Regions from separate parts of the Proteiniphilum sp. LBM24028 genome, predicted to be linked through region 2. Evidence: riboswitches for the same ligand, from Rfam matches in the RefSeq annotation. Region 2 holds a riboswitch; each other region holds the start of a gene.
The links. Region 2 has a riboswitch for cobalamin ahead of nrdD (anaerobic ribonucleoside-triphosphate reductase). Riboswitches for the same ligand answer to the same signal wherever they lie in the genome.

Region 1: another riboswitch for cobalamin. It lies ahead of AC1HCU_RS05150 (hypothetical protein); the one in region 2 lies ahead of nrdD (anaerobic ribonucleoside-triphosphate reductase).
Region 3: another riboswitch for cobalamin. It lies ahead of AC1HCU_RS04905 (TonB-dependent receptor plug domain-containing protein); the one in region 2 lies ahead of nrdD (anaerobic ribonucleoside-triphosphate reductase).

What each region holds. Positions count from the first base shown of each region.
Region 1 is NZ_CM152817.1:1,301,858-1,304,130, forward strand. It holds gene panB (3-methyl-2-oxobutanoate hydroxymethyltransferase) at 1-340, opposite strand, end outside; cobalamin riboswitch at 468-678, shown strand; gene AC1HCU_RS05150 (hypothetical protein) at 820-1,665, shown strand; gene nrdD (anaerobic ribonucleoside-triphosphate reductase) at 1,679-2,273, shown strand, end outside.
Region 2 is NZ_CM152817.1:1,072,397-1,074,669, reverse strand. It holds gene nrdD (anaerobic ribonucleoside-triphosphate reductase) at 1-1,142, opposite strand, end outside; cobalamin riboswitch at 1,319-1,526, opposite strand; tRNA gene AC1HCU_RS04230 (tRNA-Lys) at 2,119-2,191, opposite strand.
Region 3 is NZ_CM152817.1:1,248,797-1,251,069, reverse strand. It holds gene AC1HCU_RS04910 (acyl-CoA carboxylase subunit beta) at 1-887, shown strand, start outside; cobalamin riboswitch at 1,010-1,260, shown strand; gene AC1HCU_RS04905 (TonB-dependent receptor plug domain-containing protein) at 1,362-2,273, shown strand, end outside.

The sequences.
Region 1 (2,273 bases), 230 kb from region 2:
CTGCGTTGGACACCGCCTCGTAGGGATTGCCCTGATAACTTCCAAAGGGCATGTCAATCACCACCATGGCGCGCTTCACACCATTCATGACCGACTTGCCATGGTAAATCATCTGCTCCACTGTCATGGGCAGTGTAGTGATGTTGCCTGCCATCACGTTGGATGCAGAGTCTCCTACCAGGATTACGTCCATTCCCGCCTGATCAATCACCGAAGCCATTGAATAGTCGTAGGCTGTGAGCATGGATATTTTCTCACCACGCTGTTTCATTTCCAGCAGGCGGTGGGTGGTTACTTTTCTTTTGTTATCGGCAGCGAGATATCCTTTTTCTTGTGACATGCAGTTCGATCTTTATGATTAAAGTACAAAGGTAATTCTTTTACCGGGATAAAACCAACTCACACAGGTAGCATCTTTCCCCTTTTATTTTCTAAACTTTCTTGAAGATAATCCAAAAGAATACCATATCTTTGCCCTGAATTTTGGTTTTATTCACTTCAAAAACTTTCGAAGTGAATGATGAAAAGGGAATCAGGTGTAAATCCTGAACAGACCCGCTGCTGTAAGCTCCGCTTACGTGCTGAACAAACAAACCTCTTTGCCACTGTCCCCAAGGGATGGGAAGGCGTTCAGACACGGGAGTAAGTCAGAAGACCTGCCAAAATAACAAAGTATAAGGCTTTCGGGGAGTAAGGCTTACTATATCAGAAGGAATAAATTCATATCCGACCTGTTGATTATCAACTATTTAATACATAATTAAGTGTGCCCCCATGCCTTGTTATTTTTACAATTGACATGTTAAAAATAATATCGATATGGGTAAAAAGTTATTTATTCTGGCATTATCTATTCTCACTTTTGCAAGATGCTCGGATGGGAATACTCTCCGGATATCTCCTCTGGAAATATCCGGTCTTGAAAACGAATATACCCTGTTGGTGGGACTAATACAGGTTATTACAAGCAATGATGAAACTGTTTACTTATGGGAATTGGACAATAATGTGGTAACTACTGCATTAAAGTATAGCTTTATTTCTACAACTGAAGGAATACACCGATTGAAATTTACAACAAAAAATGATGGAAGTGAATCAACTAAAGAGATTGTATTGACAGTAATCTCTGAAGATCAACTTCCTATTGCCATACCGCAAATATATGAAACAGAGATATATACAATTTCACCTCTTGAAATTCCGGACTATTTAAGCGATGAAGAGCAGCTGAGTTGGAAAGTATTAAGAGCCCCGACCGAGTTATACCGTTTATCTTATTCTAATGCCGACCAACCCTTATTTGTTGCAGCACATGAAGGTGAATATAGTTTACAGGTTTCAGGTGGAGAGATAAAAGGTGAAATTACTATTAATGTAAAAAAGAATTCACGAGAATCAAGTGTTTACATATCAAAAGTATTTGACCACAAGCCCGCTCCTGGTCAATTCGTCAACAAACTCCCCGAATATCAAGAAGGAGACACTTACGCCGGCATGGCAAGAAAAGCCAATGATTGCTCCATGAGAAACATCAGGGATATTTTCCAAAAAGAAAACATTACGCCGAATTATCGTTGGATAAATTTCCATAAAAAATATATTATTATACATATCAACGTAGTAACACAAACAACGACAACCCTGCATCGGTTAACGCAGTAAAAAATAGATTCGTATGGGAAACAAAGAAATTTACATCCTGAAACGGGACGGAAAACGAGTCCCTTTCTCCATCAGAAAAATTGAAAATGCCATTGCAAAAGCATTTCTGTCGGTCGGCACATTCGCAACAGAGGACGACTTCATTTCCATTCTCTCCCGTCTCCATATTTTCGACGGGATGACGGTAGAGGAGATCCAGAATCAGGTAGAAACAGCCTTGATGGCTGAACAATATTTTGCCGTGGCAAAAGCATATATGTTGTACCGGCAAAAACATACCGAAACACGCGAGATACGCGACAAGATGAACTTCCTGATTGACTATTGCAACGCCCAAAATGCCGCCACAGGGAGCAAATTCGATGCAAATGCCAACGTGGAGAAGAAAAACATTGCCACGCTTATCGGTGAGCTACCCAAAAGAAACTTCATTGACCTGAACCGGAAAATGATTACCGACCGGCTAAAGAAAATGTATGGAAAAGAGCTGTCGGACAAATACATCGGCATGCTCAACGAGCACTTCATTTACAAGAACGACGAAACAAGTCTGGCCAACTATTGTGCGAGCATTACCATGTATCCCTGGCTATTGAATGGCACTTTAT
Region 2 (2,273 bases):
CCTTCGGAATACATTTCCGCCGTAAAGTCGCCATACTCGGTGTCAATGACATCACCGTTTTTCGAGAGCAAAGCCATTGTTTCCACGGGAAAGGTAAGAACCGTCTTGGTGCGTTCTTTGTTGAACCATTTCATAAACCGTTTCTGTAGCCAATTGAGTGAATCCCAAATTGGTTTCGAGCCGTTGGGAAATACAAATTCACCAAAGAGGCTTTCGAAATAAGGACGGTCGTAATAGGCAATGTTCCAAAAAACAGCTTGAAAATTGCGAGCACCCGTGGGTTGATTGATAGAGTAAACTATTTGTTCAAAATAATCGCAAATTACTTTATCCAATGTACGGCGACGATTCGATAAATCTACTATATCAGCAATGTGGGTAAAATAATCGTCTCCATATTCGTGTCGAATAAAATAATCCATGTACATTAAAAATTCGGGAGTTGCGCATGCTCCGCTCAACATACTCGAAACCATAAACACCATGTTGATGAATCCGCCACAAAAAGACTTCAAGTTGGTAGGCGGCGCAGAGTTCCCTCCAATGGGAATTGTTCCTTGTAACAACCATGGATACATGGTAATACTGGCACAGTAATTAGCAAGGCTTGTTTCATCGTTTTTGTATATAAAATGATCATTAAGCATACCGATATATTTATCGGCAAACTCTTTGCCGTACATCTCTTTCATTCGATCGGTAAGCATTTTCCGATTCAGGTTGATGAAGTTTTTTTTAGGTAGTTCGCCTATAAGCGTAGCGATGTTTTTCTTTTCCACATTGGCATTGGCGTCAAACTTGCTTCCAGTGGCAGCATTCTGTGCATCACAATAGTTCATTAAGAATGTCATTTTATCATGTGTTTCGCGTGTCTCGGCGTGTTTTTGTCGATAGAGCATATAGGATTTAGCCACGGCGAAATATTTTTCGGCCATTAAGGCCACTTCTACTTGATTTTGAATTTCCTCCACAGTCATTCCATCGGAAACGTGTACTCGCGAGAGAATGGATATGAAATCTTCTTGTGTGGCAAATGCTCCTACAGAAAGAAATGCCTTGGCAATAGCATTTTCTATTTTTTGAATGGAGAATGATACGCGCTTCCCGTCGCGTTTCACAATGTAAAGCTCTTTGTTGTTCATTTTTGTAGACTATTTAGTTGTTAGACATATAGACCATTCACTTTACAGATGTCGGGATTTTCCAGTAAACTTACAGGCTTAGTGTCTATAAATCTCTTAATCTAAAAATATGGGAATACATATTGAGCTGTATCGCGATATTTTTCGACAATCTTTTTTCCCGAAAGACATCAAAAGCGTATAATATGCATTTGGCAGGTCTTCTGACTTACTCCCGTTATCGAACGCCTTCCCATCCCAAGGAGTAGGGACAGTGGCAAAGGATTTGTTCGGCACGTTTATGGAGCTTACAGCAGCGGGAACTGTCGCCGACTTTCACGGCATTCCCTTTTAATCTTATCCAAAAAGAAAATTTTGATAAGAACCAAGTGCACCACAAATGTAAAAAATAACTTTTAATTTTTTGACAAAATCCCCCAAAATAGTTATTAACAACTTCAATCTATCAACAATAAACTCTCATTATAAGTGTCTTATAATTTAATTATAATCTTTTTATAAAATTATTTTTTCAATTAAATTTTCTTTTTAGAAAAACACAAAGAGAGATATGTGGAAATAATTCCTCTCTCTAACTTAAAACAATAAATATAAGCAGACGAATTGGCTACCTGTTTATTTTGTTAATAACCATTTTCGCTTTCATAAATGATTCACCTCGAGTACGTAATACGGAAAAAAACGACAATGATATCTCGAATGGCCTAAGGAGCACACCGGTATAAACCAACGCCCCATAGGGTATTTTAGAAATGTTTTCGTACTAAATGAAAAATATGTAGCTGTATGCCAGAGCACGTTGTAATTCGTACTATCTCGTACTCGACTTTAAAAGTTAAAAATCCTCTCTGGAAAAGGAAAAGAGGCTGTCTCAAAATAAAATCTAACCTCCTGAGAAATGAATATTGGGATATGTTCTCAGAAGGTATCCGAATAAAAAGAGGGTGAAATCACATTGTGATACACCCTCTTCCAGTGATCCGCCTGGGGCTCGAACCCAGGACCCCATCCTTAAAAGGGATGTGCTCTACCTGCTGAGCTAGCGAATCAGCCTAAATGCTTTCTTGCAAAAGCGAGTGCAAAGATAAAACCTTTATTTTGTTTTTCCAACTGATCATGTGATAAAATAAT
Region 3 (2,273 bases), 180 kb from region 2:
CCAGTGTACATGCGACAAAAAGCGGTGTATCCCATTTCGTGGGGAATGATGAAGAAGAAACATTAATGATGATCCGTGAGCTGTTAAGTTTTCTTCCTTCCAACAATATGGAAGATCCTCCGCTTGTGCCCACAAAGGACAGTATCTCCCGCGAATCACCTGGACTGCAGACACTGATTCCCGACGATACCAACCTGCCCTACGACATCAAGGAGCTCATTAAAGAGGTAGCGGACGAGAATTACTTCTTTGAAATCATGCCTCAGTTTGCACAAAATATCGTGATCGGCTTTGCACGGCTGGGAGGCAGAACAGTGGGTATTGTTGCAAACCAGCCTGCCTATTTGGCCGGCGTGCTCGATATCGACGCCTCCGATAAGGCCGCACGATTTATCCGGTTCTGCGACAGCTTTGACATTCCGCTTATTACTTTTGTGGATGTACCTGGATTCCTTCCGGGGCGCGATCAGGAACATAATGGCATCATCCGTCATGGAGCCAAGATCGTATATGCCTACGCCGAAGCAACGGTGCCGAAAATTACACTTATCACACGCAAAGCATACGGCGGCGCATATATAGTCATGTCCTCAAAAGAGTCGGGAGCCGATGTGAACTTCGCATACCCCAATGCTGAGATCGCTGTGATGGGTGCAGCAGGAGCTGTAAACATCCTATACCGCTCTTCCGACGAGGCAGAACGACAGCATGCGGCGGATGAATACAGCGAATTGTTTTCAAACCCCTACCGCGCTGCAGAAAAAGGATATATTGATGAAATCATCCTCCCTAAAACTACCCGGATTAAACTCATTCAGGCGTTGGAAATGACGGCCAACAAAACTGAATCTAATCCACCTAAGAAACATGGGAACATGCCGTTATAAGAGAATGCCACCCCGGTGAACATCAAATTTATTCTGTTTCAAACCTGTTGTTTGCAATGTGATAAAACTTTATTTGGACTTTTCTTTTGAAAAGAGAAGAGCTATTCCTGTTTTTTTGTATCTTTGCCTTTAGAAATGTTGGTGTTACCCGTTCCTTCTCGGCTTCGGAACAGGTAATGAAAAGGGAATCAGGTGGAAATCCTGAACAGACCCGCTGCTGTAAGCTCCGCTTATGTGCTGAACAAAACACCTTTTGCCACTGAATATACACTCTGTACCTGGAGAGAAAAATCCATGGACAATCAGAGTGGTTTCGGGAAGGCGTTCAGACACGGGAGTAAGTCAGAAGACCTGCCAACAGTTTCATTTTAGTTACATGGCTTTCGGGGAATAAAGCATGAAGACGACACACAATTACTTTATTTACAACGTGTTTCATTTTCATCATGCTTTACCGAAATCAATTCGGTATAGATGAATTCGTTAAAACTGATATTATTATCTCTGATCGTAGTTATTCTGCCAGTCACTGTTTATTCTGCACGGGCAGTTACATCCCTCCAGCCTGTGGATGGTATGATGAATCTGGCCGACAGCCTTTATCTGCCGGAGGTAGTGGTATCTGCAAAAGCCAACAAAGAGATTATTCCCGCACAAAAGCTTTCAGGAAATGAGCTGAAAGGGCTGAACAGCTTATCCATAGCCGACGCCATCCGGTATTTCTCGGGTGTCCAGATCAAGGATTATGGTGGTATAGGAGGTCTGAAAACGGTAGATATCCGCAGTATGGGCAGCAACCACATGGGTGTTTTCTATGATGGAATTCAGTTGGGTAATGCCCAGAACGGGCAGATTGACCTGGGCAAATACTCACTCGATAATTTGGAGTCGGTTACCCTCTACAACGGCCAGAAAAGCGAGATTTTTCAATCTGCCCGGGATTTCGGCTCCTCCGGTTCCATCTACCTGCGTACGCGCTATCCCCGTTTCGAAAATGATAAAAACTACAACCTCAGGGGAATCCTCCGATCGGGCTCGTTCGGATTAATCAATCCCTCCCTTTTGTGGGAACAGAAACTCTCTTCCTCACTCTCCGCAACCTTTAACACGGAGTGGATATCGGCAAATGGCAAGTATGCATACCGTTATAAACGGATACACCCAGTCACCCACGAACTGGTTTACGACACCACAGCCACCCGGGAGAACGGCGATATGAATGCATTAAGGCTTGAAGGAGGATTGCATGGATTTGTGCCTTCCGGAAACTGGAACCTGAAAGCTTATTTTTACTCCTCGGAACGGGGTATTCCCGGCGCCATCGTAAATAATGTATGGAAGCGATCACAGCGGCAATGGGACAAGAATTTCTTTACCCAGGGTTCG